2 regions of the Nocardia sp. NPDC057663 genome follow, and region 2 is predicted to be linked to the other one. Evidence: riboswitches for the same ligand, from Rfam matches in the RefSeq annotation. Region 2 holds a riboswitch; the other holds the start of a gene.

Region 1 (7,496 bases), on a different contig from region 2:
ATTCGACTGCCCAAGGACGGACCAGCCGACGACGTTCGTTTCGACAGGCTGACCCTGGGCATTCCGCTGGACCTAGCTCAGGGCGTGATCGAGGTCGCCGAGGAGGTCCTCGATGTCCTCGAGTCCGACCGAGATGCGGACCACACCGTCGCTCAACCCGATCGACGCGCGGCCCTCAGGGCCCATCGCTCGGTGGGTGGTCGTGGCGGGGTGGGTGATCAATGTCTTCGCGTCGCCGAGGTTGTTGGAGATGTCGATGATGCGGAGGCGGTTGAGGACCTCGAAGGCGCGCTTCTTGCCGTCGTCGCCGGCGAGTTCGAAGGTGACGACGGTGCCGCCGCCGGACATCTGCGAGGTGGCGAGGGCGTGCTGTGGATGTGATTCCAGGAAGGGGTATTTCACCCAGTTGACCGACTTGCTGGTCTCCAGGAACTGGGCGACCTTCAGTGCCGATTCGGTGGACTGGCGCACGCGCAGCGGCATGGTCTCCAGGCCCTTGAGCAGGGTCCAGGCGTTGAACGGGCTCAGGGCGGGGCCGGTGTGGCGCATCAGGTTCTTGACGGGGCCGTCGATGTAGTCCTGGGCGCCGAGGATGGCGCCGCCGAGGACGCGGCCCTGGCCGTCGATGTGCTTGGTGCCGGAGTAGACGACCACGTCGGCGCCGAGTTCGAAGCCGCGCTGCAGCAGCGGGGTGGCGAAAACGTTGTCCAGCACCACCTTCGCGCCCGCGGCGTGGGCGAGCTCGGTGACCTTGCGGACGTCGACGAGGGTCTGCATCGGGTTGGCCGGGGTCTCGAAGAACACGGCCTGGGTGGGCACCGAGAGCGCCTGCTCCCACTGCTCGAGGTCGTCACCGTCGACGAAGACGGTTTCGATGCCCCAGCGCGGGAGGATCTCGTTGCACACCACGAAGCAGGAGCCGAACAGGCTGCGGGCCGCGACGAGGCGATCGCCGGCCTTCAGCAGCGCGCCGAGCGCGGTGAACACCGCGGACATGCCCGACGCGGTCGCGAACGCGGCCTCGGCGCCGTCGAGCAGGCGGATGCGCTCCTCGAACATGGCCACCGTCGGGTTGCCGTAGCGGGAGTAGACGAAGTGCTCGACCTCGCCGGTGAACGACGCTTCGGCGGCTTCGGCGCTCTCATAGACGAAACCCGAGGTCAGGTACAGCGCCTCGGAGGTCTCCTCGAAGCCGGAGCGGCGCAGGCCGCCGCGGACGCCGAGGGTGGCGGGGCCGACGCCCTCGGGCAGTGGCTTGTCGAACGAACCACCGGTGATCATGCGTTTCTCCTTATGCCTGACGCCACGGCAGGCCGACCGCGCGCCAACCGGTGTTGCCGCGCTGCCCGAACGCGTCGGGGCCACCTTCGAAACCGTCGAGCACGTTGTAGGACGGGGCGATGCCCGCCGCGGTCGCCACGGTCGCGGCGCCGATGGAGCGCTGACCGGAGCGACACAGGAACACCACGGGCGCGTCGGCCGGGCGCTCGGCCAGCGCCTGCTCGAGCTCGGCGGCGAACTTCGGGTTGCGGGTGCCGGTGCCGTCGACCCACTCGATGAAGTGGGCCGGGCGCTCGATCGAGCTGGTGTCGGGGATGCCGATCTGTGCCCACTCACCTTCGGTGCGCACGTCGACCAGCACCGCGTCGGGGTGCTCGGTCAGAATCTCCCACGCCTTCTCAGGGGTGATGTCGCCGGCGTAAGTCATGTCGAAACCTCCTGCGTGAATCCGCTCTTGCCGTGGCGGTTGTCCGGCGCACGGCCAGGTCGTCACCCGGAGCACCCCACCGCGGAGGAGGGTTGCCGACCAGCGAGCCGGGGCTTGGCGCTGGTACTCATGACCTTGCGATCCGAGATTGCCCCGGCACAGGTCACGATGTCAAACGGTTCACGGCGTGCAGACCAGCCAGGCGCCGTCGACCCGGGTCAGGTTCCAGGTGCTGGTGGACGTCGTGTCGCCGATCTGCACGGTGGCGTCGATCTTGGCCCGATCGCCGTTGACGGTCGCCTTGTCGAAACCCTTCTTGTCGATCGTCACGGCCGATTTCGGGCCGCCGAGCCGTTCGGACAGTCCGGATTTCTCCTCGTCGAAGCCGGGGCACGCGACCCCAGGCGGTGGACGCAGCTCACTGCGCGAGCGGGCGTCGATATAGTTGGAGACGGCGGCCGTGAGCCGATCGGCCTCTGTGACATTTTTCTCAGCGGGGGAGAGCAGCCCGCCGAGCACGATGCCGATGAGCACGACGACCGCGATCACCGCGGCCGCTACGAACGGGACGACGGAACGGTTGTCGGTCTGATCCACCACGATGGGCTGGTCTTCCGAGCCTGATTGTTCCTCGTTCATGCTGTAATCCTGACAGACCCGGCGCGGGCAACCACACCGCGCGCCGGGTGGCCACAACGCCGCAGATAGAATTGCCTCCGAATATGGCCTGCTGCCGACGTCGAAGGCAGCTGCCAGCAGCCGGATCGCCAACTTAGCCTAAGCTAAATTGACGCCGTCAACAGTTCTCGACCAAAGGGTGCGCGTAGAAAATGACCGAACAGAGTGCAGCGACCCGCCCGCTCCGCATTGCGATCGTGGGCGCAGGACCGGCCGGTATCTACGCCGCCGACGCCTTGATGAAGTCCGATGCCGACGTGAGCATCGACCTCTACGAGCGCATGCCTGCGCCCTTCGGTCTGATCCGCTACGGCGTCGCGCCCGATCACCCGCGCATCAAGGGCATCATCACCGCCCTGCACAAGGTCCTCGACAAGGACCAGGTGCGGCTGCTCGGCAACATCGACTACGGCACCGACATCACCCTGGACGACCTGCGTCAGTTCTACGACGCGGTGATCTTCTCCACCGGCGCCAACGCCGACCGCGCCCTGCCGATCCCCGGCATCGACCTCGACGGCTCCTACGGTGCCGCGGACTTCGTGTCCTGGTACGACGGGCACCCCGACGTGCCGCGCTCGTGGCCGCTGGACGCGGAGAAGGTCGCCGTCCTCGGTGTCGGCAACGTCGCCCTCGACGTCGCGCGCGTGCTGGCCAAGACCGGTGACGAGCTGCTGCCGACCGAGATCCCGCCGAACGTCTACAAGGGGCTCAAGGAGAACAAGGCCGTCGAGGTCCACGTCTTCGGACGCCGTGGCCCCGCCCAGGCCAAGTTCACCCCGCTCGAGCTGCGTGAACTCGATCATTCCCCGACGATCGAGGTCATCGTCGATCCCGAGGACATCGACTACGACGAGGGTTCCGAGGCCGCGCGCCGCAACTCCAAGCAGGTCGACATGGTCGCCAACACCCTCGAGCAGTGGGCGATCCGCGACCAGGGCAACCGCCCGCACAAGCTGTTCCTGCACTTCTTCGAGTCCCCCGCCGAGGTCATCGGCGAGGACGGCAAGGTCGTCGGTCTCAAGACCGAGCGCACCCAGCTCGACGGCACCGGCAACGTCAAGGGCACCGGCGAGTTCAAGCAGTGGGACGTGCAGGCGATCTACCGCGCCGTCGGCTACCTGTCGCAGAACATCACCCAGCTGCCGTTCGACGACCAGGCCGGCACCGTGCCGAACGAGGCCGGTCGCGTGATCTCCGACGAGACCGCTGAGGGCGACGCCCGTTTCATGCCCGCCACCTACGTGACCGGCTGGATCAAGCGCGGCCCCGTCGGCCTCATCGGCCACACCAAGGGCGACGCCAACGAGACCATCGCCTGCCTGCTCGACGACGCCAAGGACTTCGCCCCGGCGCCGCAGCCCGAGCTGGACGCGGTCACCACGTTCCTCGAGGGCAAGGGCATCCCGTTCACCACGTGGGCAGGCTGGTACCGCCTCGACGCGCACGAGCGCGCTCTCGGCGAGCCCGAAGGCCGTGAGCGCGTGAAGGTCGTGGAGCGCGAGGACATGCTGCGCGCCTCCGAGCCGAACAAGGTCTAGGATCGGACCCCGAGAAGCCGGTGGGTGACAGGACGCCACGTTCTGGAACCCGCCGGCTTTTCTGTTCCACGGCCACCGTCACAACGGCCGGACTGTTCCATTCCGCCGAACTCGAGGCATTCTGTACAAGTGTTCGATGCCCACGTCCACATCATCGATCCGCGGTTCCCGCTGATCGAGAACGAAGGCTACCTGCCTGACCCGTTCACCATCGCCGACTATCGAAAGCGCATGGAGCACTTCGATGTTCGTGGTGGCGCCGTGGTCAGCGCGTCATTCCAAGGCTCCGATCAGTCGTATCTGAAAACCGCGCTGGCCGAACTCGGCGACGGGTGGGTCGGGGTCACCCGGCTGGATCTGGACGCCACCGACGACGAGATCCTCGAACTGGACCGCGCGGGCGTGCGTGCCCTGCGGTTCAATCTCAAGCGCGCCGCCGCCGACATCACCGAGATGACCCTGCAGGCGCTGCGCGCGCACGAGCTGGCCGGCTGGCACGTCGAGCTCTACATCGACGGGCAGATGCTGGCCTCGCTGCAGCCGGTCATCTCCAAGCTGCCCGCGCTCTCGATCGACCACCTCGGCATGTCCGACGAGGGCGTGCCCTATCTGCTCGATCTGGTGGATCGCGGCGCCAGGGTGAAGGCGACCGGTTTCGGCCGGGTCGACATGGACGTCGCGGAGACGATGCGCCGCATCCACGCGGTCAATCCCGGCGCGCTCATGTTCGGCACCGACCTGCCCGGCACCCGCGCGGGCAGGCCGTTCGAGGACACCGATGTGGACCTGATCTGCCAGGTCGTCGGCGCCGATATGCGCGCGGTGCTCGAGGACAACGCGCGCGAGGCCTACCGGCTGCCCGCCGTGAAGCGGTCGGCGACCGACCCACTGCCGACGATGCCGATCCGGCGCACCGACAATCCGACCGTGCCGATCCCCCGCAACCAACTGCCCGGCGCGGGCGAGCACACCCGCCCGCTGCCGGTCATCGAGTAGTCAGGCCAGGATCGAGCCGGTGAGCCACACCCCGGCGGCGACCAGCGCGCCGAGCAGCTCGACCAGCATCGACAGGCCGACGCCCTTGAGCGCGTGCAGCGTCGCGGGCCAGGCCAGCTGGTTGGTCTTCACGCGGTACAGCTCGGCCAGGTACACGCCGAGCACGAAGCCGATGAACAGGCCGACGATCGGGATGACGAAGAAGCCGACGACGCCCAGGATCGCGCCGACCAGCAGCGACCGGTTCGACACCCCCGCCTCGCGCATCCGCCTGCCGGGCCAGGTGTATTTCACGACACCGGAGATGGCCAGCGCGACCGTGGCGATCGCGAGGACCGCCCAGGCCTCGGCACCGCCGGTCATGAAGGCCCACACCGCGATTGCCGCGAAGATCAGGATGACGCCAGGCAGGATCGGAACGATCACACCGATTAGGCCGACCAGAATGACGAGGCCTACGATGACCTCACCCCACACGCTCACTACCGGGTTCCTCCCATTGTGGCGCCGAGTCGCGCCACCCGGAATTCTCACTCATGCCCTACCCGGCTCGCCATCCCGACGCTATTGTCAGAGTGTCAATACCGTTCGACGATGAACAGAGGTCAGGTGTGAGCGAGTCCACCACCGCCAAGCAGGGACCCCTCGCGGGGATCAAGGTCATCGAGCTGGCCGGCATCGGGCCAGGCCCCCATGCCGCGCTACTGCTGGCCGACCTCGGCGCCGACGTGGTCCGCGTGCAGCGTCCCGGCATGATGCCCGGCTTCATGGAGCGCCCGCAGTGGCGTGGCCGGACCATCGTCGAGGCGAACCTGAAGGACCCAGCCGACGTCGCCAAGATCCTCGACCTGGTCGAGAAGGCCGATGTGCTGCTCGAGGGCTTCCGTCCCGGCGTCACCGAGCGCATGGGCCTCGGCCCCGACGACGCGCTGGCCCGCAACCCGCGCCTGGTCTACGGCCGGATGACCGGCTGGGGTCAGCACGGCCCGCTCGCCGATCGCGCGGGCCACGACATCAACTACATCTCGCTGACCGGCGTGCTCAACGCCATCGGCCGCAAGGGTGAGCGGCCGGTGCCGCCGCTGAACATGGTCGGCGACTTCGGTGGCGGCTCGATGTTCCTGGTGTTCGGCGTGCTCGCCGCGCTGGTCGAGCGGCAGAGTTCCGGTAAGGGCCAGGTGATCGACGCCGCGATGGTCGATGGCGCGCTCGCCCTGTCGCACATGATCTGGGGCATGCGCGGAGTCGGCCTGTGGTCCGACGAGCGCGGCACCAACCTGCTCGACACCGGCATGGCGTTCTACGACACCTACGAGACCTCCGACGGCAAGTACATGGCCGTCGGCGCGATCGAGCCGCAGTTCTACGCCGAGCTGCTGGCCGGGCTGGAGATCGACCCGGAGGGTCTGCCCATGCAGATCGATCCGAACGGGCAGGAGCAGCTGCGCAAGCTGTTCGCGGACAAGTTCAAGACCAAGACCCGCGACGAGTGGGCCGCGATCTTCGACGGCACCGACGCCTGCACCACTCCGGTGCTGACCTTCACCGAGGCCGAGCAGAATCCGCACATCGTGGCCCGTACCGGCCTGATCGATATCGAGGGCGTCGTCCAGCACGCGCCGGCGCCGCGGTTCTCCCGCACTCCCGGTGGCGTGCCGACGCCGCCGCCGTCGGAGACGACACCGATCGAATCGGTCTGGGTTGACTGATTTGCGGGCCTGTCGCCGGTAGTCTTATCGACTATCGACGACGACAGGCTACGGATCCGCACCGGCCACCGGCCACCGAAGGTGCTCGCCGCGCTCATCGCGGTCACCACCTTCGGCACCGCGTTGCTGTTCTTCGCCTTGGCCGAAGGAATGCTGGACAATCGCAAAGGCCAGCTCGTCGAATCCCATTGCCGCAGTGACGCCCCGGCGCCCATGGCGGCCAGCGCGCTCTACGGCCTCGCGGCCGGGCTCGCGCTGGCCAGCACCGTCGCGCTGGTGTTCCTGCTGGTGCTGCTGTTCCGCTATCCGTCCAGGCGCAGCGCCATCGCGGTGCCGCTCACCACGGTCGCCGTCCTGGCGTCGACGCTGTTCATGCTCGGCGTCGGCTACGAGACCGTGCGACCCGCATCCGCGTCGGCCGGATCCCACTCGTGCGGATCCGGCTGACTCAGTAGCAGGTGAGCGGTTGCAGCGGATCGGCGGCGCGTGGGGTGAGGGCTTCGTAGGCGGCGGCGATCGATTTCACGGCCAGGCGCAGGTCCGGTTCGGGGTGGGTGAAAGGTAGGCGCAGGAAGCGTTCGAACGCGCCCTGGACGCCGAAGCGTGGTCCGGCGGCGAGCAATACGCCGTGGTTGGGGGCGGTGGCGGCCAGCGCGGTGGAGACGGGGCTCGGCAGCTGAGCCCAGACCGACATGCCGCCGGCACCGGGCGCGATGTACCAGCCGGGGAGATCTTCGGCGACGGCGTCGAGCAGGGCGGCGCGCTGGGCGCGCAGCTGGTCGCGGCGGTGCTCGAGGATGGGTTCGGCGTTCTCGAGCAGGTGGACGGTGGCCAGCTGGTCCATCACCGGGGTGCCGAGGTCGA
Region 2 (7,496 bases):
CATGCGCAGGTCGTCTCTTCCGGCGGTCGCATGCCGCGTCGCCGATACCCTCATCGCCCGCGGGCATCACGGCGTCATCGTTTCCCCCGAGACGCCCGCCCCCACCGCGGCCGATGCCGCTCGCGCCATGGGCGCCCACCCCACCGCGATCACCACCTCCCAGGTCTTCCTCCTCGACAACGACCCCGTCCTGATCCTGGTCGCGGGCCATCACCAGGTCGACCTGACCCGCACCGGCAAACGCCTGGAAGGCACCCTGATCCCGGCCCCCACCGCCCTGGTCGAGCGGATCACCGGTCAGCCGATCGACGGCACCGCGCCCGTCGGCCACCCGACCAACCTCCCCACCTGGGTCGACACCGCCCTCGCCGCGCACCCCGAGGTCTGGGCCGCGGGCGGCCACCCGAACACGGTGTTCCGCACCAACTTCCGCGAACTGGTCCGCATCACCGCAGGCCTGCCGATCGAGGTCGACTGAGGTCCACCGGGCGTGATGTGCGTCGAGCGGGCCGACCGGACCCTGGGCGGGGCTCCGGTGCGGGCGTAGTTTGGGGCGGTGAGTGAAGTGCGACGTACTCCGGCCGAACTGGTGGTCCCCGACGATCTGAGCGGGATCACCGCCGAGCAGTACCGGGCATCGATGCGGCACTACCCGGCAGGGGTCACCGTGGTGACGATCGGCGCCGAGCACGGCCCGGTCGGCTTCACCGCGACGTCGTTCGCCTCCCTCTCCCTGGAACCGCCCCTGGTGTCGTTCAACATCGCCCACACCTCGTCGAGCATCGACGCCCTGCGCGCCGCCGACTCGGTGGTCATCCACTTCCTCGGCGAGCACCAGCACCACCTCGCCCACCGCTTCTCCCGCACCGCCGCCGACCGCTTCACCGACCGCTCCCTGTGGACCACCCTCGACACCGGCGAACCAGTCCTGCACGGCACCCCCATCTGGCTCCGCACCACCCTCCACCAACTCATCGACATCGGCGACCACACCCTCGCCGTCGGCCTGGTAACCCGAGTCCACGACGAGACCAACGAAACCCCTACCGCCGCCCCCCTCCTGTACTACAACGGCAAATACCACCGCCCCACCGCCCTCGACACCTGATCGGGCGGGACGGCGGGGCCGCAATACTCGACTCGGGAGGGATTCAGCCGATCAGGCAGGGGGCGGCGCCTGCTGGGGAATCGGCGGTGAGGGGGCGGGTTTCGGGGGTGGGGTTCCAGAGGCCTTCGGTGGTGGCGTAGTTCCAGGTGGGGCCGGCGGTGACGAGGGTGGCGACGGCGGTGATCAGGCGGTCGACGTCGGCGGCGGTGGTGCCGAGGCCGATGCTGGCGCGGAGGGCGGCGTCGAGGCCGAGGCGGGCGAGGAGGGGGTGGGCGCAGAAGCGGCCGTCGCGGATGCCGATGGCGTGTTCGGCGGAGAGGTAGGCGGCCACCTGGCCGGGGGCGTAGCCGGCGACGGTGAAGGCGACGATGCCGACACAGTCGGGACTGTCGGACCAGATGCGGACCAGGTCGACGCCGGGGATCGCGCACAAACCGTCGCGCAGACGGTCGGCCAGGAAGCGTTCGTGGGCAACGAGTTCGGCGGGGTCGATGGCGGCCAGCGCGTCACAGGCGGCGGCGATGGCGGCCGCGCCCAGCACATTCGGCGAGCCCGCCTCGTGCCGCTGCGGCGCCGCGGCCCACTCGACCTGCCCCACATCGACATTGCGCACCGCACCACCACCGGCCAGGTACGGTTCGCCCGCGTCGAGCCAGTCCCGCTTGCCGACCAGCACACCGGCGCCGAACGGCGCGTACAGCTTGTGCCCGGAGAAGGCGAGATAGTCGATTCCGGTCTCGCGCAGGGAGATCCGGCGATGCGGGGCCAGCTGCGCGGCGTCCACGAGGATGCGCGCGCCACACAGGTGGGCGATGGTCGCCAGCCGCTCCAGCGGCAGCACCTCACCGGTGACATTGGACGCCCCGGTCACCGCGAGCAACGCGGCCGGCTTGCTGCACAGTTCGGCGACGACCCGCCGGATCGTCTCCTCGACGGTGTCGGCGGCCTGCACGACGCGACGGCCGTGCGCGGTCCACGGCAGGAAGTTCGCGTGATGCTCGATATCGAGCACGACGGTCTCGCCGGGCACGCAGCCTGCCAGCAGGTTCAGCGAGTCGGTGGTGTTGCGGGTGAACACGACGACCTGGTCGTCGCACGCGTCGAGGAACCGGGCGACCGCGCCGCGCGAGGCCTCGTAGCACTCGGTGGAGATCCGCGAGGCGTAGCCGGCGCCGCGGTGCACGCTGGCGTAGTACGGCAGCAGCCGCGAGATCCGGTCGGTGACCTGCCGCAACGCGGGCGCGCTCGCCGCGTAGTCGAAGTTGGCGTAGGTGCTGGTCCCGCCCTGCACGAGCGGAACCTGCAGGTCGGCGCCGGACACGGCGGCGAGGGCACAGGTGGGGTCGATAACTGCGGTCATGACGAAATCCCGTCGGCTCAGGGACTCGTTCCCGAAAAGGGTGCTGCGAGTCCGCGCTTGCCGCGCCCACTGCGGACGGCGGCCTGGTCGTCACCCGGAGCACCCCACCGCGGAGGAGGGTTGCCGACCAGCTAGCCGGGGCTTGTCGCTGGTACTCGTGACCTGTGGACGAGAGTGACAGACGATCACGCGAGCTGTCAAGAACCCCCGAACCGAACGGGATCACCACGCGACAGGTAATCCCCACGCCCGCAACACCATCTGCCATCTCCGTGCCGCCCCGCAGTTGCCGGTGAGTTGCCTCCCGCGCAACCGACGGCCGATCATCTGCCCACTCCATGGTGGAGACCCCAAATGATTGAGTTCCCCCACCATTTGTTAGAGTGGCTGCCATGTCCACGAACACGAACTCCGTCCGCGGCCTGCCGCGCTACCCGGTGTACGCGCTCGGACGGCTCACCAAGGCACTGCACGCCGAGATCGACGTGCCGCTGCGCGATCACTGGGTGCTCACCTTCATCGAGGAGAACGCCGACCTGACACAGAAGAAGGTCGGCGATGCGCTCGGTATCGACCGCAGCGAAGTCGTCCGGCTGGTCGACGCGCTCGAACGCGCAGGCCTGGTCGAACGCACCCGCGACGGCAAGGATCGCCGCAAGTACCGGCTGCGGATCACCGATGCCGGGCGCAAGCAGTGCAAACGCACCGACCGCCTGATCGCCGACGCCACCGCGCGGGTGCTCGAGCGGCTCGACGCCGACGAACAGCGCGCGCTGCACCGGCTGGTGCTCACCGCGCTCGGCGAAATCCCGGAATCGCCGTCGTGATCGGCGCCGACGGCACGCCGCGCGCTGCCGTTGCGCCACACCTTCTCCGAGTACCGTTGGCACCTGGTGACCATCCCGTTTGCCCTCCGGTAACCCGACCGTGAAACAACAGACGACACCGATGGGGGTCAACCGATGAGAGGTGGACTGAGCGCCATGCTCGAGCCACGCACTGAGGACCCGGCGAGCCGGTTGCGTGACCCACTGCTGCGCGCCGACCTGGCCGCGCCGCCGCGCACCCTGGTGGACATCCTGACCAGCACCGCCCTGGCCCACCCCGACGCACCCGCCATCGACGACGGCACGGTCGTGCTCAGCTACCTGGAACTGATCGCCGCGATCGAGTCCAGGATGACCGAGCTCACCGCGGCGGGCGTGCGGCCAGGCGACCGGGTCGGCGTACGGATGCCCTCGGGCAGCGCGGCGCTGTACGTGACGATCCTGGCCGTCCTCTACTGCGGCGCCGCCTACGTGCCCGTCGACGCCGACGATCCGGAGGAACGGGCCAGGCTGGTGTTCGGCGAGGCCAGGGTGAGCGCGCTGGCCACCGCCGAGGGCATCGAGTCGGCCACCGCCGCCGCGGGCCGCGCACCGGCCTCGGACTGGAACACCCTGCCGACCCCCGCCGACGACGCCTGGATCATCTTCACCTCCGGCTCCACCGGCACGCCCAAGGGCGTCGCGGTCACCCACCGCAATGCCGCCGCCTTCGTCGACGCCGAGGCCGGGCTGTTTCTGCAGCGCGCGCCGATCGGCCCCGGCGACCGCGTACTGGCCGGTCTATCGGTGGCCTTCGACGCCTCCTGCGAGGAGATGTGGCTGGCCTGGCGGCACGGCGCCTGCCTGGTCCCCGCCCCGCGCGACCTGGTCCGCACCGGCGCCGACCTCGGCCCGTGGCTCATGCGCCGGGAGATCAGCATCGTCTCCACCGTGCCGACACTCGCCGCGACCTGGCCCGCCATGGCGCTGGACTCGGTGCGGCTGCTCATCTTCGGCGGCGAAGCCGTCCCGCCGGAACTGGCCGAGCGCCTGGCAGGCGGCGCCGACCGCGAGGTATGGAACACCTACGGCCCCACCGAAGCCACCGTCGTCGCCTGCGCCGCGCTGCTCGACGGGAACATGCCGATCCGCATCGGCCTGCCGCTGGACGGCTGGGACCTCACCGTCGTCGACGCGCAGGGCAACCCGGTGCCCGAGGGCGAGACCGGCGAACTCGTCATCGGCGGCGTCGGCCTGGCCCGCTACCTGGATCCGGCCAAGGACGCCGAGAAGTACGCCCCGCTGCCCTCGCTCGGCTGGGAACGCGCCTACCGCAGCGGCGATCTGGTCCGCAACGACCGCGCCGGCCTGATCTTCCTAGGCCGCGCCGACGACCAGATCAAGATCGGTGGCAGGCGCATCGAGCTCGGCGAGATCGACAACGCCCTGCAGCACCTGCCCGGTGTCAGCGGCGCGGCCGCCGCGATCCGGACGACCAAGGCGGGCAACAAGATCCTGGTCGGCTACCTCACCGGCGCCGGCCCCGATTTCGACATCAAGCAGGCCAGAAAGATCCTGGCCGAACAACTTCCGGCCCCGCTGGTACCGCGACTCGCGATCGTCCCCGATCTGCCGACCCGCACCTCCGGCAAGGTCGACCGCAATGCCCTGCCCTGGCCGCTGCCGAGCAGCGACGAGTCCACGGAATCCGGCGGCCTCGGTGGCACTGCGGCCTGGGTGGCCGGGCTGTGGGACGCCATCCTCGGCGCCGAAGCCACCGACCTCGACGCCGACTTCTTCGATCTGGGCGGCGGTTCACTGGCGGCGGCCCAGCTGGTCGGCGCGCTGCGCGAGCAGTATCCGCACGTCACCGTGGCCGACCTCTACGACCATCCGCGCCTCGGCTCGCTCGTCGACCTGCTCGACGACAGCGCGCCGGTCGCCGCCGTCGACGAGCGCGTCGTCACGCCGACGCCGCTGCGCGCGCAGATCACCCAGGTGCTGGCCACGATTCCGCTGACCACCCTCACCGGCTTGCAGTGGGTCACCTGGCTGGCGGTGGTGTCGGCGATCGCGGGCTGGTCCGGCTCGCTGCCGTGGCTGCCACGGCTGTCCTGGTGGTGGATCGTGCTGGCGTTCGTGCTGTTCATCTCGCCGCTCGGCCGGATGACGCTGTGCGTGGCGGGCGCGCGGATCCTGCTGGTGGGGCTGCGGCCTGGCACGTACCCGCGCGGCTCGGGGGTCCACCTGCGACTGTGGGCGGCCGTGCGGCTGTCCGAGGCCAGTGGGGCCGAAAGCCTGTCCGGCGCACCGCTGATGGTGCCGTTCGCCCGTGCGCTCGGCGCGCGGATCGGCAAGGGCGTCGACCTGCACACCCTGCCGCCGGTCACCGGCATGCTCGATCTCGGCGACGGCGCCAGTGTCGAACCCGAGGTGGATCTGTCCGGCTACTGGGTCGACGGCGATGTCGTGCATATCGGCGGCATCACCATCGGCGACGGCGCGGTGATCGGCGCCCGCTCGATCCTGCTGCCCGGCACCAAGATCGGCAAGAAGGCCGAGATCGCCCCCGGCTCGGCGGTATCGGGCAAGGTCAAGGCCGAACAGGAGTGGGCGGGCTCGCCCGCGACGAAGACCGGCAAGGCACCGCGCCGCTGGCCCGATCACGCACCGGAACGCGCCAGGCACTGGCTGCTGGTGTTCGGCCTGTCGTCGATGGCGCTGGCCGCCATGCCCGTCCTCGGTCTCGCCGTCGGTGGCACCTTCATCGCCTGGTGGGTCCGCGAGGAGACCACCATCGGCGCCGCCGCGCTGCGCGGCTTCGCGATCCTGCCGGTCGCGACCCTGCTCAGTCTCGGTGTGTACGCCGCGGCGACCGTGATCGCCGTCCGCCTGCTCGGTATCGGCCTGCGCGAGGGCTACCACCCGGTGCGCAGCCGGACCGGCTGGCAGGTGTGGGCGACCGAACGCCTGCTCGACTCGGCGCGCACCTTCCTGTTCCCGCTCTACGCCAGCCTGCTCACCCCGCTGTGGCTGCGCCTGCTCGGCGCCCGGATCGGCAAGAACGTCGAGGCCTCGACCGTGCTGCTGCTGCCCAAGTTCACCGTGGTCGCCGACGGCGCCTTCCTGGCCGACGACACCATGATCGCCAGCTACGAACTCGGCGGCGGCTGGCTGCGGATCGGCGAGGCGAAGGTCGGCAAGCGCGCCTTCCTCGGCAACTCCGGCATGACCGCGGTCGGGCGCCGGGTGCCCAAGAACGGCCTGGTCGCGGTGCTCTCGGCCGCGCCGAGCAAGGCCAAGGCGGGTTCGTCCTGGCTGGGCAGCCCGCCGGTGCGCCTGCGCCGCGCGACCGAATCCAGCGACACCTCACGCACTTTCGATCCGCCGCTGCGGCTGAAACTGGCCCGCGCCGTCGTCGAGACCTGCCGGTTGATCCCGGTGATGGTGACCTTCGCCATCGGCCTCGGTGTGCTGTTCGTCCTGGCGCTGATCGCCCAGCATTCCGACTACCTCGTCGCGGCACTGCTGTCCGGCCTGGTCCTGATGGCGGCGGGCGCGGTGGCGGGGGCTCTCGCGGTGGCCGCGAAGTGGTTGCTGGTCGGGCGGATTCGCGCCGTCGAGCACCCGCTGTGGAGTGCGTTCGTGTGGCGCAACGAGGTCTCCGACGCCTTCGTCGAGACCGTCGCCGCACCCTGGTTCGCCCGCGCCGCGACGGGTACACCCGTAATGAATCTGTGGCTTCGCGGACTCGGTGCCAAGATCGGCCGCGGGGTATGGTGCGAGTCCTATTGGCTACCGGAGGCAGACCTCGTGACACTCGGTGACGGCGCGACCGTGGAACGTGGCTGTGTGGTGCAGACCCATCTGTTCCACGACCGCATCATGTCCATGGACACTGTCACGCTGGACGCGGGCGCCACCCTCGGACCGCACTGTGTCGCCCTGCCGGCCGCCCACATCGGCGCGGGCGCCACCATCGGACCGGCGTCGCTGGTGATGCGCGGCGACGTGGTTCCGCCGTCGACTCGCTGGTGGGGCAATCCCATCTCGCCGTGGACCGGCACCGCCCCGATGCCGGAGTCGAGGCAGCGCGGAGCCGCCTGATGCGGAGCAAGTTCTACGAGGAACCGATCGATACCTACCTGCCGCAGAACGGTAATCGCGGCTACCGCGTGTCCAGGTACGAGCTGGAGCTGAGCTACCGGCCCGCCAGCAACCG

Evidence for each region. A riboswitch is a leader RNA that binds a small molecule or an ion and turns the genes downstream of it on or off. The one in region 2 is predicted to bind S-adenosylmethionine.
Region 1: another riboswitch for S-adenosylmethionine. It lies ahead of ACFVAV_RS04310 (rhodanese-like domain-containing protein); the one in region 2 lies ahead of ACFVAV_RS23230 (aminotransferase class V-fold PLP-dependent enzyme).

What each region holds. Positions count from the first base shown of each region.
Region 1 is NZ_JBHVHX010000001.1:911,654-919,149, forward strand. Features, by position in the region: gene ACFVAV_RS04305 (O-succinylhomoserine sulfhydrylase) at 73-1,281, opposite strand; gene ACFVAV_RS04310 (rhodanese-like domain-containing protein) at 1,292-1,708, opposite strand; SAM riboswitch class IV at 1,727-1,843, opposite strand; gene ACFVAV_RS04315 (hypothetical protein) at 1,889-2,479, opposite strand; gene ACFVAV_RS04320 (FAD-dependent oxidoreductase) at 2,539-3,927, shown strand; gene ACFVAV_RS04325 (amidohydrolase family protein) at 4,057-4,923, shown strand; gene ACFVAV_RS04330 (DUF456 domain-containing protein) at 4,924-5,406, opposite strand; gene ACFVAV_RS04335 (CaiB/BaiF CoA transferase family protein) at 5,535-6,632, shown strand; gene ACFVAV_RS04340 (hypothetical protein) at 6,714-7,079, shown strand; gene ACFVAV_RS04345 (PLP-dependent aminotransferase family protein) at 7,081-7,496, opposite strand, start outside.
Region 2 is NZ_JBHVHX010000012.1:20,905-28,400, forward strand. Features, by position in the region: gene ACFVAV_RS23220 (YbaK/EbsC family protein) at 2-478, shown strand; gene ACFVAV_RS23225 (flavin reductase family protein) at 641-1,108, shown strand; gene ACFVAV_RS23230 (aminotransferase class V-fold PLP-dependent enzyme) at 1,152-2,468, opposite strand; SAM riboswitch class IV at 2,517-2,631, opposite strand; gene ACFVAV_RS23235 (MarR family winged helix-turn-helix transcriptional regulator) at 2,861-3,295, shown strand; gene ACFVAV_RS23240 (Pls/PosA family non-ribosomal peptide synthetase) at 3,452-7,381, shown strand; gene ACFVAV_RS23245 (M1 family metallopeptidase) at 7,381-7,496, shown strand, end outside.